One region of the Geodermatophilus sp. URMC 61 genome, then DNA from elsewhere that is predicted to be linked to it. Evidence: riboswitches for the same ligand, from Rfam matches in the RefSeq annotation. Region 1 holds a riboswitch; each other region holds the start of a gene.
The links. A riboswitch is a leader RNA that binds a small molecule or an ion and turns the genes downstream of it on or off. The one in region 1 is predicted to bind S-adenosylmethionine.
Positions count from the first base shown of each region.

Region 2: another riboswitch for S-adenosylmethionine. It lies ahead of thrC (threonine synthase); the one in region 1 lies ahead of ACU610_RS18670 (PLP-dependent transferase).
Region 3: another riboswitch for S-adenosylmethionine. It lies ahead of ACU610_RS08520 (putative leader peptide); the one in region 1 lies ahead of ACU610_RS18670 (PLP-dependent transferase).

Region 1 covers NZ_JBRFHZ010000002.1:3,979,502-3,989,261, reverse strand. The annotation lists gene ACU610_RS18685 (glycosyltransferase family 2 protein) at 1-1,239, opposite strand, end outside; gene ACU610_RS18680 (PP2C family protein-serine/threonine phosphatase) at 1,236-2,468, opposite strand; gene ACU610_RS18675 (glycoside hydrolase family 26 protein) at 2,465-3,436, opposite strand; gene ACU610_RS18670 (PLP-dependent transferase) at 3,726-4,172, opposite strand; SAM riboswitch class IV at 4,216-4,332, opposite strand; gene ACU610_RS18665 (hypothetical protein) at 4,378-5,088, opposite strand; gene ACU610_RS18660 (zinc-dependent alcohol dehydrogenase family protein) at 5,127-6,155, shown strand; gene ACU610_RS18655 (hypothetical protein) at 6,160-6,633, opposite strand; gene ACU610_RS18650 (mechanosensitive ion channel family protein) at 6,630-7,523, opposite strand; gene ACU610_RS18645 (hypothetical protein) at 7,569-8,036, opposite strand; partial or broken gene ACU610_RS18640 (acyl-CoA thioesterase domain-containing protein) at 8,098-8,367, opposite strand; gene ACU610_RS18635 (hypothetical protein) at 8,391-8,768, opposite strand; gene ACU610_RS18630 (BCCT family transporter) at 9,025-9,760, shown strand, end outside.
Region 2 covers NZ_JBRFHZ010000002.1:4,957,115-4,966,874, reverse strand. The annotation lists gene ACU610_RS23235 (fibronectin type III domain-containing protein) at 1-1,132, shown strand, start outside; gene ACU610_RS23230 (glucose-6-phosphate dehydrogenase) at 1,266-2,675, shown strand; gene ACU610_RS23225 (VOC family protein) at 2,706-3,065, shown strand; gene groL (chaperonin GroEL) at 3,216-4,844, opposite strand; gene ACU610_RS23215 (SDR family NAD(P)-dependent oxidoreductase) at 5,061-5,957, opposite strand; gene ACU610_RS23210 (cold-shock protein) at 6,261-6,461, opposite strand; gene thrC (threonine synthase) at 6,671-7,972, opposite strand; SAM riboswitch class I at 7,985-8,114, opposite strand; gene ACU610_RS23200 (HAD family hydrolase) at 8,175-8,996, shown strand; gene ACU610_RS23195 (ABC transporter permease) at 9,143-9,760, opposite strand, start outside.
Region 3 covers NZ_JBRFHZ010000002.1:1,840,424-1,850,183, reverse strand. The annotation lists gene ACU610_RS08535 (amidohydrolase) at 1-1,000, opposite strand, end outside; gene ACU610_RS08530 (urease subunit alpha) at 1,012-2,700, opposite strand; gene ureA (urease subunit gamma) at 2,697-3,275, opposite strand; SAM riboswitch class I at 3,546-3,639, shown strand; gene ACU610_RS08520 (putative leader peptide) at 3,633-3,719, shown strand; gene ACU610_RS08515 (methionine ABC transporter ATP-binding protein) at 3,880-4,914, shown strand; gene ACU610_RS08510 (methionine ABC transporter permease) at 4,911-5,570, shown strand; gene ACU610_RS08505 (MetQ/NlpA family ABC transporter substrate-binding protein) at 5,630-6,448, shown strand; gene ACU610_RS08500 (DUF2252 domain-containing protein) at 6,418-7,938, opposite strand; gene ACU610_RS08495 (pyridoxal phosphate-dependent decarboxylase family protein) at 8,234-9,622, shown strand.

The DNA.
Region 1 (9,760 bases):
GGCGCGCACGGTCTCCACGGCGCCGAGCGGCGACCAGTCGCGGTGCGCCAGCCGGGCGAGCGCCGCACGGTCGAGCTCGGCCGGGCCGGCCTCCTCGGCGTCCAGCTCCGAGGACAGGGCGGCGATCTCGGCGAGGTCGCTCTCCAGCGCGGTGACGTCGGCGTCGACCAGCCGGCGGGCCGCCGCGTCGACCTGCAGCTGGAAGCGGTAGGTCACGTCGGCCAGGGCGGCGCCGGCCCGCAGGTCCGCACGGCTCCGGGCCACCGCCTCGGCGACCGCGTCGAGGGCGGCGCGCGCCTCGGTCTGCGACGGGTCCAGGCCCCTGCGCGCCCGGGCGAGCACCCGATCGGCGGTCCGGAGCGTCCGGGTCACCGCCAGCTCCACCTCGGTGACGTACCGGGAGACGCCCAGCTGCATGAGGGCCTCGCGGCGCAGCACCGCGTTCGACCCGCAGAAGAACGCGGCGTTCCAGCCGTCCTTGCCCTGCTGGATGGGGCCGTAGAACAGCGGCGCCTGGCTGCCGAACGGGTCGTCGTCGGGCACGTTGACGAACACCTGCGGGGTCTGCACCAGGGCCATCTGCGGGTCGCGGAAGTACCCCAGGGTGCGGTCGAGGATCGCCGGGTCGGGGACCTGGTCGGCGTCCAGGATGAGGACGAACTCCCCGTCGGTGGTCATGAGGGCGTTGTTGAGGTTCCCGGCCTTGGCGTGCCGCTGGCGCCCCGCCCACTCCACGGACCTGGTGATCACGCCGATGCCGGCGGCCTCGGCGCGCTCCCGGAGCTCGGGGCGTGCACCGTCGTCGAGGATCCAGGTGCGGTGCGGGTACCGGATCTGCTGCGCCGCCTCCGCCGTGGCCATGACGAGGTCGACGGGCTCGTTGTAGGTGGTGATGAAGACGTCGACCGTCGCGCCGTCCGGCGGTGGTGGGGGCCGCCGGCGCCGGCGCAGCCGCCACATCGTCAGGCCGAACAGCAGCGAGTCGACGAGGCTGTACGTCTCGGCGAGGACCAGCGGGACGGCGATCCACCAGGCCGACCAGTTGATCGACTCGAGCCACCGCCACACCACGTAGTTCACGCCGAGCGCCGCGGTGAGCAGGATGAGCAGCCGCAACCCCACCAGGCCCGGGGTCAGCGGCACCCGGGGGGAGAGCGCCGCCGCGGTCTCGCGGTCGGGCAGCTCACGGGCGGAGGAGGCGCCCGGCCCGGTCCAGGCCGTGCGGCGGTGGCGGCTCACGTTCGCGGCACCCGTCGGACGGCGACCGCCGTGACGTCGTCCAGGGGAGCGGCGGCCGAGGCCAGCGCGCGGACGGCGCGGAGCAGGTCGTCGGGCTCCGGGTGGGCCTCGAGCAGCCGGGTGACCTCGGCCAGGGCCTCGTGCGTGCCCCCGAGCACGTCGAAGAGGCCGTCGCTGAAGGAGAAGAGGGTGTCCCCCGGCTCGAGCACCACCTCGTGCTCGGTCCAGCTCTGGTCGACGTCGATGCCCAGCGGGAGGTCCTCCCCGGCCAGCCGCTCGACGCCGCCCGTCCCCCGCCGGACCAGGGACAGCCCGTGACCGGCGTCCCCGTACCGCACCCGCCCCGTCGCGGCGTCCAGTCGCGCGTGGAAGGCGGTCACGAAGGAACCGGTGCGCTGGAGGTCGGGCAGGAGGATCCGGTTGGTGGCGGTGAGGACGTCGCCCTCCGGCCGGCGCCCGTCCCGGGCTCCGGAGTCCCGCACCGTGGTCCGCAGGACCGCGCGGACGGTGGCCATGAGGATGGCGGCCCCGGCGCCCTTGCCCATCACGTCGGCGACGGACAGGACCAGGTCGCCGCCGACGAGGTCGTGGTCGAACAGGTCACCGCCGACGGCGAAGGCCGGTTGGCAGGACCCGGCGACCCGGTAACCGGGCAGCTCGGGAGGTCGCTGCGGGAGCAGTGCCTGCTGCACCTCCCGGGCGCGGTCCATCTCGACGGAGTGGGCGAGCTCCTGCTCGGTCCACCGGCCCAGCTCCTCCAGCAGCGCGACGTCCCCGGCGTCGAGCGAGCGGGGGCGGACGTCGAACAGGCACAGCGTGCCGACGGTGAGGCCCCCCGGCCCCGCGAGGGGCTGGCCGGCGTAGAAGCGGATACGTGGGGGGCCGGTCACGGCAGGGGTGGTGGCGTAGCGGACGTCGGCCAGGGCGTCGGGCACGACGTGGGTCGTCCCGAGGGCGATCGTCCGGTCGCAGAAGGACGCCTGACGCTCCGCCCGGTCCACGGGCATCCCCTGGGCGGACTTGAACCACAGGGAGTCCTCGTCCACCAGCGTGATGGTCGCGATCGGGACGTCGAACACCCGCTGTGCCAGCCGGGTGATGCGGTCGAAGCGTTCCTCCTGGCCGGTGCCCAGCAGGTGCAGCTGCTCCAGTGCCTGCAGGCGCCGGGCCTCCACCGGGTCGGTCGGCGCGGGCACCCGGACGTCCGCCGGTGCCTGCGCGGCGGTCACCGGGCCACCAGCCGGCGTCCGGCCAGGGCTGCCCGCATCGCCGCGGCGCTGGCCGGGCTGCTGGTGATCCGCCAGTCGGCCTCCTTGTCGTGGTCGAACCAGACGAACGCCGCGACGTCGGCCTGCGCGTCCAGGTAGGCGACCAGATCGGTGACCCAGGCGGCCTTGTCCCCGCCCTCCTCGGCGGAGGCGACCTCGGTGATGCTGATCGGGATCCCCGGGGCCAGCTCGCGCAGCTCCTCGAGGCTGTCGCCGAAGAGCTCGTCGGGCTCCTGCCAGCCGGAGCCGGGGGAGCCGGTGCCCCAGTTGTAGCCGTCGAGGGCGACGCGGTCGACGTACCGGGTGCCGGGCCACGTCTCGGCCATCGGCGACGACCCGGGAAACCGTACGTTCGGGTTCCACACGAACTGCACGTTGCCCGCTCCCTGGGCATCGAACACCTCCGTGACGTGCCGGAACGCCGCGACGTGGTCGGCGGCCGTGGTACCCGACACGCCCACCGCCCACGGGTACCAGTCGCCGTTCTGCTCGTGCGCGAAGCGCACCTGCACCGGCCGGCCCCAGGTCCGCAGCGCGTCGGCCCACTGCCGGAGGTACGGGTCGTGGTCCCCGGCCGCGATGGCGGCCAGGCCGAACGCCCCGCTGTCCGGGGCGTCCCAGTCCCAGGGCTCCCAGGTCACCACCGGGACGGCGCCCCGGGCCGCGACGGCGTCGAGGTCGGCGACAGGGGGTGGGGTGGTGAAGTCGGCGTAGGTCAGGACCAGCGACGGACGCTCCCCCACGGCGGCCTCGACCGCGTCCAGCTCCGCGGCGGCCCTCGCGCCTCCGGGCGTGGTGACGCCGAACGCGAGGGGCTCGGTGCGCTCCGGGCCGTCGACGACGGCGACCACGGCGGTGGCCAGGGCTCCCACGCCCATCGCGGCTGCGACGGCGACGAGCCACCACGGCCGCCCGCTCCGGACCGTCACGGGAGGCAGCGCCGGGCGACGGGGCGATCGGTGGCGCACTGCCGGGTGGTCACGTCCCCACCAGCTCCCGCACCAGCGCGCCGACGGCGTCGACCTCGATGAGGAAGCCGTCGTGCCCGTGCGGGGAGGCGATCACCCGCAGCGGGACGCCGAGGGCGTCGGCCACCTGCTGCTGGAGCGCGAGCGGGTACAGCCGGTCGGGTGTCGACGCCGGCGACGACGGTCCGTGCGGTGATCCGGGCCAGCGCCGCGTCGACCCCACCGCGGCCGCGGCCGACGTCCCAGGAGTTCATGGCCTCGGTGAGCACCACGTAGCTGCCGGCGTCGAACCGGCGGGCCAGCTCGTCGGCGTGGTGGTCGAGGTGGGAGGCGACGGCGTAGCGGCCGTCGTCCTGCACCGCGGCGAGGCGGACGCGACGACGTGGTCGCCGGCCTGGGCGACGTTGAGGATGGCCAGGGTCTCGGCCGCCTGTCCGCTGGCGACGGCGAGGGCCGCCACGCCGCCCTCCAGCGACGCCACGCGCTGCTCCAGCGCGTCCTGCGTCGGGTTCATGATCCGCGTGTAGATGTTGCCGAGCTCGGCCAGCGCGAACAGGTCGGCGGCGTGCCGGGTGTCCCGGAACTGATAGGCCGTCGTCGCGTAGATCGGCAGGGCGCGGGCACCGGTCGTGGGATCGGGGCTGGTGCCGGCGTGGATCTGGCGGGTCTCGAAGCTCCAGCTCCGGGGGTCGCTCATCCGCCGCTTCCTCTCGCTCGCGGAGGACCCGCGGCGCGCGAGAGCTCCGTCCTTGCCGGGCGGCGGGCGCCGTCCGGCCGGCTCTTCCCCTGGGAGCACCTCGGACGGAGTGCAGGTTGCCGGGCAGCCAGCCAGGTGTTCGTCACTGCCTCCCGTGAGCCGGCGTGATCCTAGGCAGGCCGCCGTCGGCCGTGGAACAGGCGTCTCAGCTGGTGGACGCCGGTACCGCGAACCAGACGGCCCGCGCCCGGGCGGCGACCTCGCCGTCCGGGCTGACGAGCGCGGAAGCCGTGGTCGACCGCCGGCCCTCCCGCTCCAGCACCCAGGCCAGCAGCACGGAGTCCGCGCCCACGGGCACCGGCCGCTGCTGCTGCGCGGTGATCGTGCCGAGCAGCAGCGGACCGGGCGGCTCGGTCCACAGCGGCATGGACGAGGGGCAGTCCAGCGCGGCCCACACCGTCTCCGGCGCCGCCGCCCCGGAGACCGCAGGCAGGTCGGCGGTCGGCCGCCACACCCCCGCCCACAGCTCGGGCCGACCGGGCAGCGGGCCGACCCGGGTGCGCAGGCCGTCGCCGACCGGCCGCTCGGGTCCGCACCCCCAGCATCGCGGGAACGGGTGGTCCGCCCACGGCGGGAGCGCCTCGACGGCGGCCGCCGCCTGCGCGACCGACGGGGGCTGAGGGATCTCGAGGTCCAACGACGACGGCTCGGCCCGGGCCAGCAGCTCGGCGTCGTCGTACAGCTCGGCCGCCCCGTCGGTCCGCACCCTCAGCGGTCGCTCCAGCGGCACCGGCCGGCGCAGCCGGACGCTCACCGTGGGTGCGTCGACGAGCGTGGCCAGCGTCCCCGCCAGCCACCCGCCGTTGGCCGTGCCTGGCGGGCCGCAGAACCGGGTGGGGACGGTGAGGGTGGACACGCCTGCAGCGTAGGAGCGGCCTGGGAGAGGCTCACCAGGTGCGTGCTCTCGTGTTCGACTCCTTCGGCGGCCCGCTGACCGTGCAGGACGTCCCCGTCCCCGACCCGGCGCCCGGCGGCGTCGTCGTCCGAGTGGGGGCCAGCGGCGTCTGCCGCAGCGACTGGCACGCCTGGCAGGGCCACGACCCGGACGTCGTCCTCCCCCACGTGCCCGGCCACGAGCTGGCCGGCACCGTCGCCGCCGTCGGGGCGGACGTCCGGCGCTGGCGGGTCGGCGACCGCGTCACCGTCCCGTTCGTCAACGCGTGCGGCCGCTGCGCCCAGTGCGCCGCCGGCGAGCACCAGGTCTGCAGCCGGCAGACCCAGCCCGGGTTCACGCACTGGGGCTCGATGGCCGAGTACGTCGCGCTCGACGCCGCCGACGTCAACCTGGTCGCGCTGCCCGACGAGCTGGACGCCACCACCGCCGCCGGCCTGGGGTGTCGGTTCGCCACCGCCTTCCGGGCGGTGGCGCAGGTCGCGCGGGTCCGGCCGGGCGAGTGGGTCGCCGTGCACGGCTGCGGCGGGGTGGGGCTCTCGGCCGTGCAGGTGGCCGTCGCCGCGGGCGCCCGGGTGGTCGCCGTCGACGTCTCCCCGGCGGCACTGCAGCTCGCCGCCGCCATCGGCGCCGAGCACACGGTGGACGGCGGCCGCGACGTCCCGGCCGTCGTCGCCGAGCTCACCGGTGGGGGCGCGCACGTCTCCCTGGACGCCCTCGGCGCGGCAGTGACGTGCGAGAACTCGGTCCGGTCGCTGCGCCCGCGGGGCCGGCACGTGCAGGTCGGGCTGCTGCCGCCGGCGCAGGGCCGGCCCGCGGTGCCCATGGACCTCGTCGTCGCCCGCGAGCTGCAGGTGCTGGGCAGCCACGGCATGGCCGCGCACACCTATCCCGAGCTGCTCGGCCTCATCGCCGCCGGCCGGCTCCGACCCCAGGCGCTGGTCACCCGTCGGCTCCCCCTCGACGAGGCCGGTGCCGCCCTGGCCGCGGTCGGCCGGGACCCCGGCATCGCGGTGGTCACCCGCTTCTGAGACCTCAGGTCCCGGGCGCGGCGCTCGTCGTCGGCTCGGCAGGGGCCGGCGCCTGCGTCGGCGTCTCCTCCTCGGCGGTGGTCGGCGCCGGGGCCGTCGTCTCCGCGGGGGTCTCCTCGCCGGGTGCGGAGGTCGGGACGGCGGAGGTCGGCGACGGCGTCGTGGGAGGGGCGGGCGCCGTCGTCGTCGGCTCCGTCGTCTCGGTCGGCTCCGTCGGCTCCGCCGGGGCGGTGCGCGCCGGCGTCTGCACCGTCGTCCCGCCGGTCGCCGGCGCCGTCGGGACGTCGGGCGGGCGGACGTAGAGGTAGAGCGTGTAGAGCCCGACGAACAGCAGCGCCAGGACGACGGTCGAGGTGCGGGCACGGCCGAGGTGGTGCGGCACCGCCGACCACCAGCGGCGCGGCGCGGGCGGCGGCGCGGTGCTCACCGACAGCTCGCGGGTCGGCTCGCCGGGGCCGTTGGTCTCCGGGGTGGTCACCGGGCACCGTCCGAGGACGGCGAGAGGTCACCGGACGGCGAGGTCGCCGTGGGCGCCGGCACGTTGAGGCCCGCGCGGTGGAAGGCGAGGACGATCCGGGCCCGCAGGTCGCGGCCGACCTCGAACTGCTTGCCGGGCAGCGTGCGGGCCACCATCCGGACGTTGACCTGATCGAGGTCGAGCGTCTCCACGCCCATCACGCTGGGCGGGTCGAGCAGCAGCGGGCGCAGCCGCTGGTCCCGGAAGGCCTCCGCGCCGACCTCCTTGAGGATGTCGTTGACCCGGCTCACGTCCAGCGTCGTCGGCACCGGGACGTCGACGACGGCACGCGCCCAGTCGCGGGAGAGGTTGACCACCTTCACGATCTGCCCGTTGGGCAGGGTGATGACCTCGCCGTTGGGGGAGCGCAGCCGGGTCACTCGCAGCGTGACGTCCTCGATCGTGCCCTCGGCCGGATCAGCGCCCCCGACCACCGTGATGGAGACGACGTCGCCGAAGCCGTACTGCCGCTCGGTGATGATGAAGAAGCCCGCCAGCACGTCACCGACGATCCGCTGCGCGCCGAAGCCCAGCCCGACGCCCAGCACGGTCGCCGGTGCGACCAGCCCGCCGATCGGGATGCCCGCCCGGTCCAGGACGGCGAAGACGGCGATCGCGTAGACGAGCACGACGAGCGTCCAGGTGATCACCTGGGTCAGCGAGTGCCGGTGCTTGGCGGCCTCGGAGCGCACCAGGGCGTCGCCGCCGGTCGCGCGGGCGTCGATCCGGTCGGTGATCTTCGCGCCGACCCAGGTGACGAACCGGGCCAGCAGGACCGACCCCAGGACGATGAGGGCGATCTCCAGCCCGCGCCCGGCGAGCCAGGTCAGCAGGGGGTCCAGCGGTGCCATCGCGCTCCAGCCTCCCCAACCGAGCTCAGCGGCGCCAACGCCGGGTCAGCGTGGCGCGACGAACAGGGCCTGCGCCGAGCGGCCGATCCACCCCGTGGCGTCGTGGAGGTCGGCGAAGCACTGCCCGGCGCCGGCCGGACCGATCGTGGTGGCGGCGTCGACGCCCAGCCACTCCCCGGCCGGCGGGCGCACCAGGGCGACGGTGAGGTCGACGTTGGCGAAGGTGGCCCGCTGCCAGTCCAGGACGGCGGAGATGCCGCTGGCCGCGTCGGTCATCACCAGCAGGTGCTGCAGCGGGCTCATCGGTTCGCCTTCGACCAGGGTGCACAGCGCCCGGGTCCACGCGGCCGCCGGACCGGGCCCGTTGAACGAACCGTGCGCGAAGCGCCACTCCAGCGCCCGGTGGTAGGCGACGTCGGTGGTAAAGAAGGCCGCCGTCTCGGGGCGGCTCTCCTCCGGTCCGGGCAGCGGGACGCCGGCCTGCGGCGTCCCCTCGACCGCGGAGCTGCGCATCCCGCCAGGCGGTCAGCCGCACCAGCGGCCGTTCCCGGCCGGCGGGGGAGGAGCCCGCGGTGAGGACCGCCTCCACCAGCTCGATCCGCCGTCCGGGGCGCAGCAGCCGGGCGCTGACCTGCACCGGGCCGACCGGGACCGGCGCGAGGATGTCGAAGGCCAGCCGCACGGTCTGCCCGCCGGGGATCTCGGTGACCCGCTCGGCCTCCCGGGCCAGCAGGGCCGCGACCGGCCCGGCGTGCTGCAGCCCCGGGTCCCACGGCCCGATGGTGAGGTCGGTGGCGAGGAAGCCGTCGCCGTCGGGGACGTAGAGGGCGGTGGGCGGGGTCACGGGTGTCGAGTCTGCCGCCGCGGTCAGCCGCCCGAGCGGCGGGTCTCCCACACGGCGAACGCCGTCCACCCGGCCGCGGCGACCGCGGCGACCACCCACAGCCAGCGCAGCGACGACCCGGTCGGGTTGGCCAGCACCAGCAGGACGGCGACCACCGTCACCGCCCCGGCCAGGGGTGGCGTGCGCAACAGGGTGCCCAGGGTGTCGGGCCCCGGGACGGTGATGAACACCACCAGGGCGACCACGAGGAGGAAGGCGCAGAGAGCGGCCACGAAGCCCGCCGTCACCCCGAACTCGTTCGGCAGACCGACGGCGCCCAGGCCCCCGAGGACCACCCCCACCGCCAGCCACAGCAGCAGCCTCCAACGGCGCACCGACCAGCCCGGACGCGGCTCGCTCACGGTTCGCAGACCTCCCCCGCCACGACGCCGCCGTCCCGGCCGGCGGACGCCTCGCTCCGGGGAGTGTGCCCGGCCTCCGGGGCGGGCACACAGCCCCCGGTCGTCCTCCCGCGGCGGGCTCGCTCGGCTGCCGGCGGGCCCGCGCCCTTCCCCCACGGTCCCTACCGTGGACGGTTGCCGCCCGGCGCTCCTGGTGCCGCGGCACCCGTCGTCGAACGAGAGAGGGAGCGCGCCGCCACCGGCGCCACGGACACCTGTGACCACGACACCTGCACACCCCAGACCATCCGGAGCCGCGGAGATCCACCCTGCCGTCGCCGCGCCACCGCCGTCACCGGCCGACCGCGGCGGGTCCCTGGACCGGGTCGTCTTCGGCGTCGCCGCCGTCGTCGCCCTGGGCTTCGTGACCTGGGGGTTCGTGACGCCGGATGGCCTCGGCAGCGCGAGCGGCACGGCCCTGGGCTGGGTGATGCACAACCTCGGCTGGCTGTTCGTGCTGCTGGCGTCGGCGTTCGTGGTCTTCGTGCTCTGGCTGGCGGCGAGCCGGTACGGGCGCATCCCGCTGGGCCGGGACGACGAGGGACCCGAGTTCCGGACGGTCTCCTGGATCGCGATGATGTTCAGCGCCGGCATGGGCATCGGACTGATGTTCTTCGGTGTCAGCGAGCCGCTCTCGCACTACGTCGCCCCGCCGCCGCGCACCGTCGCGGCCGCATCGCCCGAGGCCGTGGAGACGGCGATGGCCACCACGCTGTTCCACTGGTCGCTGCACCCGTGGGCCATCTACGCCGTCGTCGGCCTGGCCATCGCCTACGGCACCTTCCGGCGCGGCCGCCGGCAGCTGATCAGCGCCGCCTTCGCGCCGCTCTTCGGGGCGCGGCGCACCGAGGGCCCGGCCGGCCGGGTCATCGACATCCTGGCGATCTTCGCGACCCTGTTCGGGTCGGCGGCCTCGCTCGGGCTCGGGGCGCTGCAGATCGGCAGCGGCGCGG
Region 2 (9,760 bases), 980 kb from region 1:
GCGCGTGCTCGACGGCGAGCACGTCGTGACCTCCTGGATGCAGGACTCCGGCGAGCTGACCCTCGGCAACTCGCTGTACGAGTTCGGCGAGACCGACGGGCCCGGCTTCGGCGGCTGCCCGGCCGGCCCGGCCTCGCAGGCCCCGGTGCCGCCGACGACCGTCGACGCGACCCGTAGCGGCACGGACGTCACGCTGGCCTGGACCACCCCGGCCCAGCCGGTCGACGCCAACCCGGTCACCCAGTACCGGGTGGCCGCCGTCGACGGGGTCACCGGGCAGGAGATCGCCGTCCGCCAGGGCGCGAATGAGGGTCAGAACTCGGCGACCATCCACGGCCTGGTCGAGGGGCAGGCCTACGGGCTCATCCTCGAGGCCAACAACGGCCTGTGGAGCCCGGTGGTGCAGCTGGGCACGCTGAACGCCGACGGCACCATCACACCGGCGACCGACCCGACCAACCCCGACACCACCGGTGGCGGCACCGGCGGCGGCACCGGCGGGGACGGCGGCACCGGCGAGACCCCGACCGACCCGGTCGCGGCGGCCCCGACGGCACCCTCGCTCACCCGGGTCCTGGCCGGCCACGAGTCGGTCACGGCCGAGTGGACGGCGGCCCAGCCGGGCAACGCCACCAGCCCGGTCACCGGCTACGAGATCGTGGCCACGCCGCCGGCCAACGCCGACGGCACCGCGGGCACCCCGGTGACGGCGCAGGTCGCCGCCACGGTCACCTCGGGCACCGTCACCGGCCTGACCAACGGCGTCGACTACACCGTCCAGGTGTTCGCCCTCGCCGGCACCCAGCGCACGGGCAGCACCACCGCCACGGGCGTCAACGCGGTCGTCAAGCCGGGTGACGTGGTGACCGTCAGCCGCGCCCAGTACCGCGCCGACAAGCGGGAGTACCGCATCTCGGGCACCGTCCAGGACACCACCGACAACCGGGTGCACCTCCGGATCGGCGACGTCGCGGGCAGCGGTGCGGTCATCCAGCTCAACGTCCCGGTGCTGGCCGACGGCACCTGGACGGTCGACCTCCGCAACGGTCCGGTGCTGCCGACCAACAACCGGTTCAACGTGACCTCCGACTCCGGCGCCAGCACGGTCGCCGCGATGACCCGGTCGCGCTGAACCGGCCGGCACACGTCGGGGCCGCACCCGGGCCCTGACAGTCCCTGGGCAGATCGAGGGCCCGTTCCCGTGCGCGGGGGCGGGCCCTCGGTCTGCACGCGTGACCCCGCCCCCGCGCGGGCACAGCACCCGCGTGACCGACCTCCCCCCGACCGTCTTCGTCCTCTTCGGCGCCACCGGCGACCTGTCCCGCCGGATGGTGCTGCCGGCCTTCTTCGAGCTCGCCCAGCGCGGCCTGCTGCCCGAGGACTGGCGGTTGGTCGGCAACGGGCGCGGCGACGTCTCGCACGTGGACTTCGCCGACCTGGCCCACGACGCGCTCACCGCGTCCGGTTCGCAGCCCGACCAGGGGACGTGGGAGGGGTTCGCCAAGCGGCTGCGCTTCGCCGGCGGCGGCTTCGAGGAGTCCGACCCGGGCAGCCTGCTCGACGTCCTCGGCGAGGCACGCGAGGAGCTGGGCGGCCACCCGCAGCTGGTGCACTACCTCGCCGTCCCCCCGTCGGCCTTCGAGAAGCTGACCCGGGCACTCGGGCAGCACGGGCTGACCGAGGGCGCACGGGTCGTCTACGAGAAGCCCTACGGCACCTCGCCGGAGAGCTTCCGCGAGCTCGACGACCTGGTGCACTCCGTGCTGGACGAGGACCAGGTCTTCCGGATCGACCACTTCCTGGGCAAGGAGGGCACCCAGGACCTGCACGTGCTGCGCTTAGCCAACGGCCTGTTCCAGCATGCGTGGCACCGCGACCAGGTGGCGCAGGTGCAGGTCGACGTCCCCGAGGACCTCGACGTAGCCCAGCGCGCGGAGTTCTACGACGCCACCGGCGCCGCCCTCGACATGCTGGTCACCCACCTGTTCCAGGTCGCCGCCGAGGTCGCGATGGAACCGCCGGCCAGCTTCGCCCCCGACGATCTGCAGGAGGCCCGCGAGAGCGTGCTCGCCGCCTTCCGGCCCCTGGACCCCGACGAGGTCGTGCTCGGCCAGTTCGACGGCTACACCGACATCGAGGGCGTCGCCGACGACTCGCAGACCGACACCTACGTCGCCGCCCGGCTGTGGGTCGACACCGACCGCTGGCGCGGGGTCCCGTTCGTGCTGCGGACCGGCAAGCGGATGGCCGCCAGCGAGCAGCGGGTGAGCCTGCTGCTGCGCCGTCCCGACGGGCCGGTCACCGACGTCCCCGGCCACGGCAACGTGCTGTCCCTGTCGCTGTCGGGATCGGGCGCGGTGGACCTGCAGGTCGTCGCCAAGGAGCCCGGCCCCGACCTCTCCCTCGCCACGGCGACGGCCACTCTGCAGCTGGCCGACGTCCCCGGGGGGACGCCGCTGCCGCCCTACGTGTCCCTGCTGCACGACGTGCTCGTCGGCGACCGGTCGCTGTTCACCAGCAGCGAGGGCCTGGCGCACGCGTGGCGGGCGTTCGCCCCGCTGCAGCAGCGACCACCGCGGGTGCACCGCTACGCGCCGGGCTCGTGGGGCCCGCAGGAGGCCGAGGCGCTGGCCGAGCCCTGCGGCTGGCTGCTGGGCGACGGACGCCAGGACTGACGCCCGCGGCGGTGTGCTGGAGTGGCGGGCGTGCCCGATGCGCCCGCCCGCTTCAAGGACCTCTGCCTCGACGCCCGTGACCACCAGGCGACCGCCGACTGGTGGTGCGCCGCCCTGGGCTACGTCCGCCGTCCCTCGACCGAGCCGCGCGACCCGGCGTGGCCGGTGCCGATCGAGGACCCCACCGGCGCGGGTCCGCTGATCTGGGTCAACCCCGTGCCCGAGCCCAAGACCGTCAAGAACCGGGTGCACCTGGACGTCGTCGGGGACACCACGGCCCTGCTGGCGGCCGGCGCGACGCTGATCCGCGCCCGCGACGCCGAGATCGGCTGGGACGTGCTCGCCGACCCCGAGGGCAACGAGTTCTGCTGCTTCGCCCCGGAGCCCTGAGGCCCCACCCGGCGGGATCGGCCGCAGAACGCCGACAGGGGCGGCCCCGCGAGTGCGGGACCGCCCCTGCAGGTGACGGACTGGAACGGCCCCGCTGCAGGGCCCCGCCGTGAGCTTGCGAACGGTGACGGACTGCAGCGGGGTCCTTTCTCAGAAGTCCATGCCGCCCATGTCGCCGGCACCGGCGCCGGCGGCCGCGGGGGCCTTCTCCGGCTTGTCGGCGACGACGGCCTCGGTGGTGAGGAACAGGCCCGCGATGGACGCGGCGTTCTGCAGCGCCGAGCGGGTCACCTTGGCGGGGTCGATGATCCCGCTGGCGACCAGGTCCACGTACTCGCCGGAGGCGGCGTTGAGGCCCCAGCCGGTGTCGGAGTTGCGGACCTTCTCCGCGACGACGCCACCCTCGAGGCCGGCGTTGACGGCGATCTGCTTCAGCGGCGCCTCGAGCGCGACGCGCACGATGTTGGCACCGGTGGCCTCGTCACCCTCGAGCTCGAGCTTGTCGAACGCGACGGCGGTAGCCTGCGCCAGGGCGACGCCACCACCGGCGACGATGCCCTCCTCGACGGCGGCCTTCGCGTTGCGGACGGCGTCCTCGATGCGGTGCTTGCGCTCCTTGAGCTCGACCTCGGTCGCGGCGCCGGCCTTGATGACGGCGACGCCACCGGCCAGCTTGGCCAGGCGCTCCTGCAGCTTCTCGCGGTCGTAGTCGGAGTCCGACTTCTCGATCTCGGCGCGGATCTGGTTCACCCGGCCGGCGATCTGGTCGCTGTCACCGGCGCCCTCGACGATCGTCGTCTCGTCCTTGGTGACGACGACCTTGCGGGCGCGGCCCAGCAGGGAGACGTCGGCGGTGTCGAGCTTGAGGCCGACCTCCTCGCTGATGACCTGGCCACCGGTGAGGATGGCGATGTCGGCGAGCATGGCCTTGCGGCGGTCACCGAAGCCGGGGGCCTTGACGGCGACCGACTTGAAGGTGCCGCGGATCTTGTTGACCACCAGGGTCGCCAGGGCCTCGCCCTCGACGTCCTCGGCGATGATGGCCAGCGGCTTGCCCGACTGCATGACCTTCTCCAGCAGCGGGAGCAGGTCCTTGACCGAGCTGATCTTGGAGTTGACGACGAGCACGTACGGGTCGTCGAGGACGGCCTCCATGCGCTCGGCGTCGGTGACGAAGTAGGGCGAGATGTAGCCCTTGTCGAAGCGCATGCCCTCGGTGAGCTCGAGCTCGAGGCCGAAGGTGTTGCTCTCCTCGACGGTGATGACGCCTTCCTTGCCGACCTTGTCCATCGCCTCGGCGATGAGCTCACCGATGGCGGTGTCGGCGGCGGAGATCGACGCGGTGGCGGCGATCTGCTCCTTGGTCTCGACGTCCTTGGCGGTCGAGAGGAGGTACTCGGTGACCGACTCGACGGCCTTCTCGATGCCCTTCTTCAGGGCCATCGGGTTGGCGCCGGCGGCGACGTTGCGCAGACCCTCGCGGACGAGCGCCTGGGCGAGCACGGTGGCGGTGGTGGTGCCGTCACCCGCGACGTCGTCGGTCTTCTTCGCGACCTCCTTGACGAGCTCGGCGCCGATCTTCTCCCACGGGTCCTCGAGCTCGATCTCCTTGGCGATGCTCACACCATCGTTGGTGATGGTGGGGGCACCCCACTTCTTCTCGAGGACGACGTTGCGGCCCTTCGGGCCGAGGGTCACCTTGACGGCGTCGGCGAGGGTGTTCATGCCCCGCTCGAGGCCGCGGCGCGCCTCTTCCTCGAAGGCGATCATCTTGGCCATGTGGTGATGTCCTCCATGCATGGATCGCTACACGGCCGGGACCGGCGCCCGCGACGGACGACACCGGCGGCGCGGGCACTCCGTCGTCCCGCGCACCAGTGCCTCACCGTTCCGACCTGATTGGCACTCGGCACTGTCGAGTGCCAATCAGGAGTCTGGCACTCGACCCTGCCGAGTGCAAGAACGCCGGTCGATCGGACTGCTGTTCCCGGGGTCTCAGCGGGAGGCGGGCTCCCGGGAGACCTCGGCGGTCGGCGCGGGTGCCGGCGCCCGCACGGTCCCGGAGCCCCCGGGACCGCGGGCCGCCATGGCGGCCCACACCCGGAGCACCAGCGACGGGGACAGGCGCATCAGCCGCCACATCACCCGCGCCTGACGCGGCGCCACGATGACCGCTCGGTTGCGGTCCATCCCGCGGAGGACGTCGTCGGCCAGGGCATCGGCGCTGTAGAGCCGCCCACCGCTGAACCGGGTGATGAGGGCCCGGGTGTCGACCCCCTCGAGGCTCGGCACCCGCGGCAGGTCGGCGGGCATCCCCTTGTCCAGGATCGGCGTGTCCACCCCGCCGGGGCAGACCACGCTCACCCGGACCCCCCGTGGCGCACCCTCGGCCCGCAGGCTCAACGACAGCCCGACCACCGCCCACTTCGTCGTCGCGTACGGAGCGGACCCGGGTGAAGGCAGGAGACCGGCCAGCGACGCGGTGTTGACGATGTGGCCGTGCCCCTGGCGCACCATCAGGGGGTAGGCGGCGTGCACCCCGTGCACCACGCCGCGGAGGTTGACGTCGAGGGTCCGGTCCCAGTGCGCCAGGGCAAGCTCCTCCGCCGGCCCGCCGATCCCGATCCCGGCGTTGTTGAACAGCAGGTCGAGCCGGCCGTGCCGCTCCGCGGTGCCGGTGACGAGGGCGGCGACCGCGTCGGCGTCGCGTACGTCGACGGCGGCAGCCGTGGCCGTACCCGGCCCCGCGGCGCGCAGCTGATCCGCGACCTGGGCCGCCGCGTCCCCATCGACGTCGGCGAGGACGACGAGGTCGCCGCGCCGCACCAGCGCCGTCCCCAGGGCCCGTCCGATCCCGGATGCACCGCCCGTGACGATCGCGACGCGTGACATGGCCACCCCCTCGTCCCCTGGCGCCGTCCGGCGCTCGCGGGGGCAGCCTCCCGCGGTCACGAGCGTGGGACCACCCCCTGGCCCGCGGTGCGGTGTCGGCTCGCGGCGCGGGGGCCGAAGGCCTCCCGGTGCGGGGCGACGGTGGGCTCCGCGCGCCAGGGGGACGGCACCGGACCGCGGTCGTCGTCCGGAGGACGACAGGACGACACAGCACCGAGGCCCGGCTCCCCTGTCGGGGACCCGGGCCTCGATGAGCGTGCTGGGTGGTTCTCGGCGCTGTGCCGGATGCTCGCCTTCGCGAGCTCAGGCGACGCGGACGGCGTCGGCCTGCGGACCCTTCTCGCCCTGGACGACCTCGAAGGTGACCCGCTGGCCCTCGTCGAGGCTCTTGTAGCCGTCCATCTGGATGGCCGAGTAGTGGACGAAGACGTCCTGGCCGCCGTCGACGGCGATGAAGCCGAAGCCCTTCTCAGCGTTGAACCACTTCACGGTGCCCTGTGCCACGTGCGCTCCCACGTTTCGTGCCTGCGGACGACCCCCCACCGACCAGGGAGGCCGGGTCGAGCTCTTCCGCCCGTCGAAACACGAACGTGGAACCGAACCGCGGGAGAACGTACAGCACAAAACGCCAGGTGAGACCAGACTCACGCGCGCGGCACACCGGATCGGAGGACGACGCCCCCGGAACCCGGGATCGCGCCGCACCCCACGGGTCAGCCGATGAGCCCCGCAGCCCGGACCGAGGACAGGGACGGCGACACCCGGTGGGTCGGCCCGACGACCGGCTCCAGCGGGTCGAGGGTCTTCAGCCCCTCGCCGGTGTTGAGGATGACGGTCTCCTTGGCCGGGTCCAGCCGGCCGTCCTCGACGAGCTGGCGCAGCACCGCGGTGGTGACGCCGCCCGCCGTCTCGGCGAAGACGCCGGTGGTGCGGGCCAGGTCGCGGATGCCCTGCACGATCTGGGCGTCGTGCACCCGGCCGACGGCACCGCCGGTGCGCCGGATCGCGTCGAGGGCGTAGGGGCCGTCGGCCGGGTTGCCGATGTTCAGCGACTTGGCGATGCCGGTCGGCCTGACCGGCTTGACGACGTCCCAGCCGTTGTCGAAGGCGGTGGCGATCGGGTCGCAGCCGGCGGACTGGGCGCCGAAGATCGTCCACTCGGTGGCCTCGACGATGCCAGCCGCGGTCAGCTCGCGGAACGCCTTGTCCACCTTGGTGAGCAGCGAGCCCGACGCCATCGGGATGACGACCTGCGCCGGGATCCGCCACCCGAGCTGCTCGGCGATCTCGTAGCCCATCGTCTTGGAGCCCTCGGCGTAGTAGGGCCGCACGTTCTGGTTGACGAAGGCGGTGTCCTCGAACTCGTCGGTCTCGGCGAGCTCGCTGGTCAGCCGGTTGACGTCGTCGTAGGAGCCGTCGACGGCGACCAGCGTCTGCCCGTAGACCGCCGACTGCACGACCTTGCCCGGCTCGAGGTCCGACGGGATGAAGACGAAGGAGGGCAGGCCGACGCGGGCGGCGTGCGCGGCCACCGAGTTGGCCAGGTTGCCGGTCGAGGCGGCGGCGATCTTGCCGTAGCCCAGCCTCTTGGCGGCGGTGGCGGCCAGGCTCACCACGCGGTCCTTGAAGGAGTGCGTGGGGTTGGCCGAGTCGTCCTTGACCCACAGCCCGCCCGTGAGGCCCAGCTCGGCGGCCAGCCGGTCGGCGCGCACGAGCGGGGTCATGCCCGGGTCGAGGGTGACGCGGTCGGCCGGGTCCTGGCCCACCGGCAGCAGCGCGGCGTAGCGCCAGATGTTCTGCGGTCCGGCCTCGATCTGCTCGCGGGTGACCGCCTTGAGCAGGTCGGGGTCGTAGTCGACCTCCAGCGGACCGAAGCACTCGGCGCAGGCGTGCTCGGCGATCAGGCCGAAGGTGGCGCCGCAGTTGCGGCAGACCAGCCCGCGGGCCGGGGACGGCGGGACGGGGCCGCCCGCACTGGAGTCGGCCTGGCGAGAACCGGGAGCGGTCAGGGTCATGCGACGACTACCTCCTCATCTTCCCCGCGTCGGGCCGTCGAGCCGCGCGGGACGGAATTGGCACCTTCCGCCGCGCGGACGCGCAGGACGGCGGTTGCCGGGGCTTCGTCGGGCCGTGTCCCTCTGCCCCTCTGGATGAGTGGAACGCCCGCGACTCTACCCACGTGGCCGGCCTCGCCGCGGCCCGGGCCAGGATGGGCAGGTGAGCACGCGCGTCGTCTACACCGACCTCGACGGCACGATGGTCGGCCCGCGGGGCTCGTTCTGGCACACCGCGGCCCGCGACCTGACCGACGACCCGGCCGGCGCGCTGCACGACCTGCACCGCGCTGGCGTGGCCCTGGTGCTGGTGAGTGGGCGCACGTTCGAGCAGGTGGTGGAGGCCGCGCGGATCTTCGCCGCCGACGGCGCCATCGCCGAGTTGGGCGCGGTGGTCAGCTGGGACGGCGGCCGTGGCGTGCACCGGCTGACGGGCGCGCTGCCCGAGGAGTACGCCGGCCGGACGCCGATGGAGGTGATGGCCGAGCTCGGCGTCGTCGAGGACCTGCTGGCCCGCCACGCCGGGCGGCTGGAGTGGCACGCGCCCTGGCACGCCACCCACGTCACCGACGCCCTGCTGCGGGGCCGGGTCGACCCGCTGGCCGTGGACGCCGAGCTGGCGGAGCGTGGTGTGGGCTGGCTGACGCTCAAGGACAACGGCGCCATCCTGTCGACGTCGCGGATGACGCTGGTGCCCGAGGCCCTGCCGCCGCGGGTCTACCACCTGATGCCGCGCGGCATCTCCAAGGGCGCGGCGATCGCCTGGGACCTCGAGCGGCGCGGGCTGACCCCGGCCGACGCGGTGGCCATCGGCGACAGCGTCAGCGACCTGGAGATGGCGCCGGCGGTCGACCGGCTGTGGATCACCGCGAACGGGGCCACCGTCGACGGGATGGCGGACCTGCTGGCCGCCGTCCCCAACGTGACGGTGACCGACGCACCCATGGGCGAGGGCTGGGCCCAGGCCGTCCGCGCGTCGCTGTAGCGGGGGTCGCCGTGCCACGTCCCCGGGTCACGGTGCACACCCTGACCAGTCCCGACGGCTTCGCGCCCGACGTGGGGCCCTACTACGAGACCGCGGCCCGGCTGCCGCAGCAGGCCGTGCTCCGCCCGCCGTGGCACTCCAGCACCTCAGGAGGTGACGTCGCGGCGGGAGAAGTGCCGGAACCCGAGCGCCGTGAACACCACCGCGTAGACCAGTGACTGGACGACGCCGCGGAACATGTCGCCGGAGTCGACGGGGGTCTGCAGCAGGTCGGTCCAGGCGAACTCCTCCGCGGTCGGGAAGAAGTCGCGGATGGCACCCAGCTGCTCGACCTGGTCGAGGATCGCGAAGACGAACATCGTGAACACCGCCCCGCCGACCGCGGCCAGCGGCGCGTCGGTCACGGTGGAGAACCAGAACGCCAGCGTGCCGACGACCAGCAGGTGGACGGCGAGGTAGCCGACCATCCCGGCCAGCCGCAGCAGCCCCTCCCCCTGGCCCAGCGTGACGCCGACCGGTGTCTGGACGGCGCCGAAGCCGAACGCGATGCCGCCGGCGAGCAGCGCGGTGAGCACCAGGGTGACCAGCGCGCCCACCGACAGCACCAGCGCGGCCAGCCACTTCTGCCGGAGCAGCCGCATCCGCGGCACCGGGGTGGCCAGCGTGTAGCGCAGCGACCCCCACTGGGCCTCACTGGCCACCGTGTCGCCGAAGAACAGCGCGTAGACGACGACGAGGAAGAAGCTCGTCGTCGCGAACAGCAC
Region 3 (9,760 bases), 2.1 Mb from region 1:
GTGCGTCGATCATCCGGCGGCGCATCAGCTCCGGGTCGTCCTGGAGCACCGCCGTCCCGTGGTCGCAGAAGGGCTCGGACAGGGCGGCCGTGCGGCCGATGAGGGAGCCGTCGAGCCAGATCTTCATGGGGCCCAGCCGCAGCCGGTCGTCTCCGAAGCCGGTGCGCAACCCGAGGTCCAGCCCCACGTCGATGCCGTCGTCGGCGTGCGCCCGGAGGGGGTGCAGGGTGTCGCTGGCCACCATCAGCTCCACGCGGGTGCGCAGCAGCCCCCGGTCGCGGGCGAGGAGGTAGGCGGCGGCCTCCACCGGGGTGCGCCCGAGCAGGCCCAGCCCGATGCCGGCCTCGACGACGTGGGTCAGCCCCTCCGCGGCGTAGACCTCGCTGGCGCGACCCAGCGCCGTCGCGACGTCGTCCACCGGGTAGGGCTTGACGAGGTCGTCGACGAGTCGTTGCGCGCGTTCCTGCAGCAGTCCCGTGGGCTCGCCCGCGGCGTCCCGGACGACGATGCCTCCCTCGGGCGCGTCGGCGCGGCCGTCCAGGACGCCGCTGCGCCGCAGCACCTCGCTGCTCACGACGCTCATGTGTCCGGAGCGGTGCTTGAGCCAGACCGGTCGTCCCCCGCCGGCGCGGTCCAGCAGCCGGCGGTCGGGGTGGGCGCCGATGACCGTGTCGTCGTAGCCGGAGCCGACCACCCAGGCGTCGGCGGGCAGGCCGGCCGAGCCCCTGGTCACGGCCTCCTCGACCGCCCCCAGGGTGCCGGCCGCGGACAGGTCGATCTCGCCCAGCGACTGGCCGAACCACGCCATGTGGTTGTGCGCGTCCCCGAACCCGGGGACCACCACGGCGCCGTCCCCGTCGACGACCGTGCGGGCGGGCAGGTCCCGGACCTCCTCGTCGAGGCCCACGACGCGGCCGCCGAGGACGCCGACCACGGACGCCGTGGGGCGCGCGTCGTCGACGGTGATCACGCGCACGTCGCGCAGCAGCAGGTCGAGCACGGTCGGCCCCCTCAGGCCAGGTGGTGCAGGCGGGTCAACGGCAGGTCGGAGGCGCGGTGGACGGGGACGGGGCGCCCGTCCACGAGCACGGGGCCCGGCTCGGTCGGCACGGTCACCGCGGGCAGCGCGGCGTTGGCCACCATGTCCGCACTCGTCAGTCCGCGGCTCGCCCGGATGGCGGCGTAGCGGACACCGTCGGGGAGCGCACCGCGCGCGCGGGGGTCGGCGAGGCACTGCTCGGAGACGAACACCCGCGACAGCCGGCGGGGGGCGGCCCCCAGGCCACCGAAGTACGGGCGCACCACGCGCGGCTGGGTCAGCCGCGTGGACCCCGAGCCCGACCCCGACGTCCCCCACGCGACGAAGCCGGACTTGAGGACCAGCTCCGGTGCGGTGCCGAAGGTGGCCGGGTGCCACAGCACGACGTCCGCCAGCCGTCCGGGGGCGAGGGACCCCACCTCGTGGGCCATGCCGTGCGCGACGGCCGGGTTGACGGTGATCTTCGCCAGGTAGCGCAGCACGCGCTCGTTGTTGACGTGGTCCGGCCCGGCCTGACCGGCCAGGTGCGCCTGGACGTGGGCCAGCTGCCAGGTGCGCCGGGCGGTCTCCGCGATCCGGCCCATGCCCATCGAGTCGGAGTTCACGATGCTGATGGCGCCCAGGTCGTGCAGGGCGTTCTCGGCGGCGATGCCGTGCTCGCGCACGCGGCTGGTGGCGATCGAGACGTCGCTGTCGACCCCGCGGTGACCGCGGTGGACCGTCAGGGTCATGGGCAGCAGCTCGTCGACGGTCGCGCCGGTCAGCGGCAGCGTCGGCGTGGTCGACGAGGTCAGGACGTGCGGCTCGGTCACGACCTGCAGCAGGTCGGCGTGCCCGCCACCACCCTCGACGTGGTAGGCGTGCACGGTGCGGCCGCGGGTGGCCGACAGCGTGTCGGCCAGGGCCCCGGACTCGTTGAGCGTGTCCGTGTGCAGCGCCACGGGCAGGTCCACGTCGTCGGCCACGCCGAGGCAGGTGTCCACGATGCGCGGGGTCGCCCCCCAGTCCTCGTGGATCTTGAAGCCCCCGGATCCGGCCAGCACGGCCCGCTCGAGCAGCTCGGTGGAGGAGGTCGAGCCCCGGGCGAGGAAGGCCACGTTGAGGGGGGTGTCCCGCCAGCCCTCGATGAGCGTGTGCAGGTTCGGCGCGGGGTTCGCGCCCACGTCCCACACCCCGCCGATGCCCATGCCCACCAGGGAGGTCACCCCGGCGGCCAGCGCCGCGGGCGCGACCTCCGGGCTGGACAGGTGGACGTGCGAGTCGACGACGCCCGGCGTGGCGACGAGGCCCTCGCCGGGGATCATCGCCGTGTGCGAGTCCACCACCAGGTCGATCCCGTCGGTGGCCTCGGGGTTGCCGGCCCGGCCGATCCCGACGACGCGGGCGTCCTTGATGCCGATGCTGGTCTTGCGCACCCCGAGGAGGGGGTCGATGAGCACGACGCCCAGCACCACCATGTCCAGGGCGCTGTCCCGAGGGGCACGGTCGGTCACGAGCAGCCCGTCGCGGGCGGTCTTCCCGCAGCCGCCGAGCATCTCGTCGCCGGGCTCGGTGTCGTCCGCCTCGACGCGCACCCACAGGTCGGTGTCGCCGAGGCGCAGCAGGTCACCGGTCGTGGGTCCGTACAGGCTGGCGTAGCGGGCGCGGGAGATGCGGCTCACCGCTGACCTCCCCGGGCCACCACGGGGACGACGGAGGTGGTCCCGGGCGGGAACTCCCGGCTGATGCCGGCCGGCAGGTCCAGGCGGAAACCGCGGACCGCCTCGCGGTCGAGCTCCACGGCGGGGTTGACCTCCTCGAGCGGGAAGTGCGAGGAGATCCATACCGGGCGGTCGCCGCGGTTGGTCACCTCGACGGTGCGCCGGAGCCGTCCGGGGGCGAGGTCGACGTCGCCGTCCTGCGCGAGGACGGCGCCCGGCCCGGTCGGGTCGGCGGGGCCGAACGGCTCGGGCACGTGGACCAGGGACGAGCCGTGGGGGAAGAGTGCCTCCACCTGCAGGCTCGGCACGGTGTTCGCCACCCCGGGCAGCACCTGGTCGGCCGCCACCACGCCGCGGGCACGGGAGACGACCTCCTCGAGGGGCACCCCGTCCCAGGCCATCTCCAGGACCTCGTCGCAGACGAGGGCGATCGCCTCGGTCGCGCCGAGCCGGGCGCCCCGGGCGAGGCGCCGTCGGGCGAGCTCCGCGGCCGTGAAGAGCAGCAGGCGCTCCTGCTCGCGAGGGGTCAGGTGCACCGCGCACCTCCGGTCCGTGCGATGGACGGGTGTCGGTCAACACGGTCCACCGCGTCAGGCGGCACGACAATCACCGATGCGCAGCGGACCGCGGTGGTCGGGGCGACACCCGCCCGGTCCGCCACGCCTGAGGGCTGCGCTGTGCATCTGCGTCCGGTGCCGGCCGGGGGCGAAGACCCCCGCGACCGCGCCCGGGACGCCCGGGTGGGCGCCGCCTGTGGGGCAAGTCGCAGGGCCGGCGGGCCGGTCGGCTCAGTACAGTTGCGGGCAACGCCATCCGGAGCGGCCGAGAGACCTGGCTCGACGACGCCGCAGCAACCCCCCGCCCGGCGGACGAGGGTGCTACTGCCAGGACCGATGGAGGACACGATGACCGGCCCTGCGCCCACGTGGGCCCGCCGCCACGTCGACCTGTGCCGCACCGCCGCGGCCCTGTGTCGCTGACCGCTCGACCCTCGTCGCGGTAGCTGCCCGGCCCTCCGGCGCAGCCCGGCTGCCGTCGATCCGCCGCTTGCCGACGCCGTCCGTGGGGCACAGCCGGGTGGGCCCGCCCGCCGGCGCCACGCGCCCCGTTCCCCCCTGCTCACCCGAGGACTGCTCACCCGTGATCGATCTGCACGACGTCCGCAAGGTCTTCCCCGCCCGGGGCCGGTCCGGCGAGGTCGTCGCCGTCGACGGCGTCAGCCTGCGCGTGGAGGCCGGTGAGTTCGCCGGCGTGGTCGGCCCGAGCGGGTCGGGCAAGAGCACACTGGTGCGCCTGGTGAACCTGCTGGAGCGGCCCACGTCGGGGTCGGTCACCGTTGACGGCCGGGTGCTCACCGAGTTGCCGGACGACCAGGTGCGGCAGGCGCGCCGGTCCATCGGGATGGTGTTCCAGCACTTCGAGCTCCTGGACTCGCGGACCGCGGCCGGCAACGTCGAGCACCCGCTCGAGCTGGCCGGGGTCGGCCGGGCCGAGCGCCGCCGACGGGCCACCGAGCTGCTGGAACTGGTCGGGCTGGGGGAGCGGGCCGACGCGCACCCCGGGCAGCTCTCGGGCGGGCAGAAGCAGCGGGTGGCGATAGCCCGCGCCCTGGCCGGCCGCCCCAGGGTCCTGCTCTGCGACGAAGCCACCTCCGCCCTGGACCAGGCCAGCACCACCGGCGTGCTGGAGCTGCTGCGCAGGGTGCGGTCGGAGCTCGGCCTGACCGTGCTGCTCATCACCCACGAGATGGCCGTCGTCAAGGCCGTGTGCGACAGCGCCGTCCTCCTCGAGCGGGGGCGCGTCGTGGACAGCGGGCGCCTCTCGGAGGTCCTGACCCGCGAGCACTCGCCGCTGAGCGACGCCCTGCTGCCCGCGCCGCTCGCCGACGCCGGCGCCGGCCACGACGGGGTCCTCCTCCGGGTGACCGTCACCGACCGCACGCCCGAGGCCGTCGTCCTGCAGACCCTGGTCGGGCAGCTGGGGCTCGCGGTGGAGGTCGCCGGCGGTTCGGTGGAGACCGTCGCCGGGGGCCGCTACGGCCGGCTGCTGCTGCGGGCCACCGGCGACCTGAGCCGGCTGGACCGGGCGCTGCGCGGTCTGCGCGACGACGGCGTCCTCGTCGAGGCGGTACCCCGGGACACCAACGCGGTGGCGGCGACGGGAGCGGGCCGATGAGCGACTGGACCCGCGTCTGGCCGCAGCTGGTCGAGGCGACCGGTGAGACGCTGTACATGGTCGGGGTCTCCGCGCTGCTCACCGTGCTGCTCGGCGTCCCGCTCGGGATCCTGCTGACCGTCACCGCCCCCGGCGCGCTGACCCCGCGGCCGCTGCTCAACCGGTTCCTGGGACTGGTGGTCAACCTCGGCCGGTCGCTGCCGTTCATCATCCTGCTGTTCCTGGTCGCGCCGGTGACCCGCGGCATCGTCGGGACGACGATCGGCTCGACGGCGGCCATCGTGCCGCTGACGATCGGCGCCGTCCCCTTCCTGGCCCGCCTGGTGGAGACCAGTCTCCGGGAGGTCGCCCCCGGGAAGGTCGAGGCGGCGATGTCCATGGGCGCGCGCCGCCGGGACGTCGTCCGCACCGTGCTGCTGCCCGAGGCGCGGCCCTCGCTCATCGCCGGGATCACGGTCACCGTCGTCGCGCTCATCAGCTACTCGGCGATGGCCGGCGCCGTCGGCGGCGGCGGGCTTGGCGACTTCGCCATCCGCTTCGGCTACCAGCAGTTCCGCACCGACATCACCCTGCTGACCGTGGTCCTGCTGCTCGTCATCGTGCAGGCCCTGCAGTGGGCCGGCGACCACTGGGCGCGCCGGCTGGCGCACGTCTGACCCCGCGGTGGCCGGCCGGCCACCGTCCCCCCGCACCACCCCGAAGGAGAACCCCCGCCATGCGATCCCGTCTCGCCTCGCTCCTGGCCGCGTCCGCGGCGACCGCCCTCCTGGCCGCCTGCGGCGGCGGCGAGGCCGAGCTGTCCGCGGCCGACGAGCCGCTGCGGGTGGGCGCGTCCCCGGTGCCGCACGCCGAGATCCTGCGCTTCGTCGACGAGAACCTCGCCGCGGACGCCGGTCTGGACCTCGACATCGTCGAGTTCACCGACTACGTGCAGCCCAATGTCGCCCTCGACGACGGGTCCCTGGACGCCAACTACTTCCAGACCGTCCCGTACCTGGAGGAGCAGGAGGCCAGCGCCGGCTACGACTTCACCCCGCTGGCGCCGGTGCACATCGAGCCCCTGGGCATCTACTCGCAGTCGCTGACCGACCTCGCCGCCCTCCCCGACGGCGCGACCGTGGCGATCCCCAACGACCCCACCAACGCCGCCCGGGCGCTGCGGCTGCTGGAGGCCAACGGGCTGATCACCCTGGCCGACACCGGCGACGCGGCGCCCACGTCGCTGGACGTCCAGGACAACCCCAAGGACCTGAAGATCTCCGAGGTCGAGGCCGCGCAGGTGCCCCGGTCGCTGGCCGACGTCGACATCGCGGTGATCAACGGCAACTACGCCATCGAGGCCGACCTCGTCCCGGCCGAGGACGCCCTGGCCCTGGAGTCGGCCGAGGGCAACCCCAACGCCAACCTGCTGGTGGTGCGGACCGGGACCGAGGACGACCAGCGGATCCAGCAGCTCGAGGGGCTGCTGCACTCCGACCAGGTGCGTCAGTTCATCGAGGACACCTACGAGGGCGCGGTCATCCCCGCCTTCTGACCCTCGCCGCAGCGGCCGGCCAGGCCCGGCCGGCCCCGGGCGCGGGACACGGGTCCCGTCCGCTCAGATGCCGGTCTCGGCCGGCAGGGCGCCCGCTGGACGGCGCGCACCAGGTCGGCGTGGTCGCGCTCGGTCTGGTCGGCGTACGCGCGGGCGAACCGGCACAGCGCACGGCGCACCTTGCTGCCGCCCCCGAGGTAGCCCGCGATCATCGACGCTCCGCTGGTGCGGGCGTGCCCCTTGGCCAGGAGGTAGCCGCAGATGCCCGCGTACGCCACGAGAGCGGTGGTGTCGACGCCGGCGACGGCGATCGCGCCCTTCATGTCCCGGAACTGGCGGACGTAGTACTGGACGTCGCCGACGCTCGTCCAGCCCAGGAGCGGGTCGCTGACGGTCTGCACCGCCTGCTGGTACTCCACGACGCGCTGGCCCTGGTGGGCGTGCCACGCCGACTCGCCGTGCACGAACGGCGCGACCACCGAGCGGCGGGCCTGCTTGAGCTGGAGGAACAGCACGTCGTCGGCGCTGCTCCCCTCGCACAGGGCCACCCACGCGCGGAGCCCGACCGATCCCACGCCGACCACCTTGTGGGCGATGTCAACCAGGCGGTAGCCGCCCACCACCCGGGCCCAGTGCGGCGGCAGCGTCGTCAGGTAGGCGTCCAGCGCCTCGGCCAGCTGCTCGGCCTCGGCCGGCTGCGGGCGGGTGATCAGCGGCGGCTCGGTCACGATCCTGCGCGCGCCGTCGCGCTCCTCGGTGATCCGGGGCAGTGCCCGGTCACTGGTCCGCTTGCGGGCCCGGCGGGCCGACGTCTCGATCTCCGTGCGCAGGTCCGCGCCGGGCGCCGTCCGCAGCATCCGGTCCACGTCGAGGTGCTCGTACGAGCGCGCGAGGAGCGGCTGCTCGGCCAGTGCGGTGATGTGCAGGCGGTACTCCTCGACGCACCGGGCCACCGCGTCGCCACACGCGGCCTCCGACGTCCCGTTCTCCCGGCCCGCCACCCAGACGCTGGCGGTGAGCCGGCGCAGGTCCCACTCCCACGCGCCGGGGTGCGCTTCGTCGAAGTCGTTGAGGTCGAACACGAGGTCGCGCTCGGGGGAGGCGTAGAACCCGAAGTTGCCGAGGTGCGCGTCGCCGCACACGACCGGCGTGATCCCGGTGGCGGGCAGCGCGGCCGAGTCCGCGGCGTGCACGTTGGCCGCTCCCCGGAGGAAGGCGTAGGGGGAGGCGATCATCCGCCCGACGCGCACGGGGACCAGCCAGTCCAGCCGCCCCTCGTGCGAGCGGATCACCTGGTCGACGACGTCCGGCCGGTCGGGCGGGGGCGTCCAGTCCCCGAGCGCGGAGCGTGGGGCGCGCCGGCGCAACCGTCGGCCGAGCTCGTACCGCTCCGCGCGCGGCGGACCGCTGTGCCGCAGCGAGGTGAACCCGCGGTGGTCGGCCGACGCGAGGACCGCGTGCGCCTGCGACCGCGCCTGTGTCCCGGTCACCGGACGAGCCTGGCAGCGCGCCGGTCGGAGGGCCAGGGGAGCGACCGGCGCGCGGACGTGCCGGCCGGTCGGTCCGGCCGTCGTGCTGTCACGGTGGGACACCCTGCGGCCGGAGGTCACCCCGGGGGATGACGGAGCACAGGGCCTGCCGAGCCGGCGAGCCGCGACGGGGCCGACCGACCCGGTCGTGACCGCGGTGGGGCGCACGGTCACCTCCCCGGGCGCGTCCCCCGACGCCGACGGCCCCGGCGGCGACGGCGAGCCGAGCCGGGGCGCCGCCTGTGACGATCCGGCCATGGCGGATCTGCGCACCCTGCTGGGCGACGTCGCGGCGCGGGCTGCCGACCACCGGGCCCGGGTCCGGGAGGTCGCGGTCTTCCCCCGCGGTGAGCCGGTCGCCGCGGTCCGCGCCGGACTCGGTTCGCTGCGCGACGAGGGCGCCGACCCGGCCGTCGTCCTGGCGGAGCTCGCGGCGGCTGTCGAGCCAGGCCTGGTGGCCACGACGGGACCGCGGTACTTCGGCTTCGTGGTCGGCGGGGCCCTCGACTCGGCCACCGCGGCCGACATGCTCGCCGTGGCGTGGGACCAGCCGGCGTTCAACGCGGTGACGTCGCCGGCAGCAGCGGTCGTGGAGGACGTGGCCGGCGCGTGGCTGAAGGAGCTGCTCGGGTTGCCGCAGACCGCGTCCACCGGGTTCGTCACCGGCGCCCAGGGAGCCAACACCGTGGGTCTGGCCGCGGCCCGGCACCGGGTCCTCGCCGACGCCGGCTGGGACGTCGAGCAGAACGGGCTCGCGGGTGCGCCGGCGGTCCGGGTGCTGGCGACAGGGGAGCGGCACGCGACGATCGACCGGTCGCTGCGCCTGCTGGGGCTGGGCGCGGGCGCCCTGCAGCCCGTCGCCACCGACGAGCAGGGCCGGATCGACGTCGCCGCGCTCGCCGGCGCGCTGGAGGGCGGTCCGCCGGGACGGGTCGTCGTCTGCCTGCAGGCGGGCAACGTGAACACGGGTGCCTGCGACGACCTCGCCGCCGCCGTCCCCCTCGCCCACCGGTACGGGGCCTGGGTCCACGTGGACGGCGCGTTCGGGCTGTGGGCGGCGGCGTCCCCGACCACCCGGCACCTGGTCGAGGGCGTCGCGGCCGCGGACTCGTGGGCCACGGACGGCCACAAGTGGCTGAACGTCCCCTACGACAGCGGCTACGCGTTCTGCGCCGACCCGGAGGCGCACCGGGCGGCGATGGCGTACACGGCTGCGTACCTGACCGGGCAGGGGCAGGGGGACCTGCGCGCGCCCGGGGACCACGTCCCGGAGTCCTCCCGCCGGGCGCGCGGCTTCGCGACGTGGGCCGCCCTCCGTGAGCTCGGGCGCTCCGGCGTCGCCGGGCTCGTGGAGCGCTGCTGCGCGCTGGCCCGCCGGTTCGCCGCCGAGGCGTCCGCCGTCGAGGGCGTGGCGGTGGTCAACGACGTCGTCCTCAACCAGGTCCTCCTCCGGTTCGGGGACGACGACGCGACGACCGACGCGGTGGTGGCCGCGGTGCAGCGCTCGGGTGAGTGCTGGATGGGCGCCACCACCTGGCACGGGATGCGGCTCATGCGGGTCTCGGTGTCGAACTGGTCCACGACGGAGGCGGACGTCGACCGAGCCGTGCGGGCGGTCGCGACCGCGTGGCGGGGCGCGCGCTGACCGGGAGGCACCGGGGTCAGCCGCCCACCACGGTCCCCGACAAGCCCGAGGGGCGTGCGCCGGACCCTGGCCGCGGTGCGTGCCGGCTCGCGTGGGTCTGCACGCGTCGTCGGCCGGCTCTAGTCTGCGGCCGTCGGC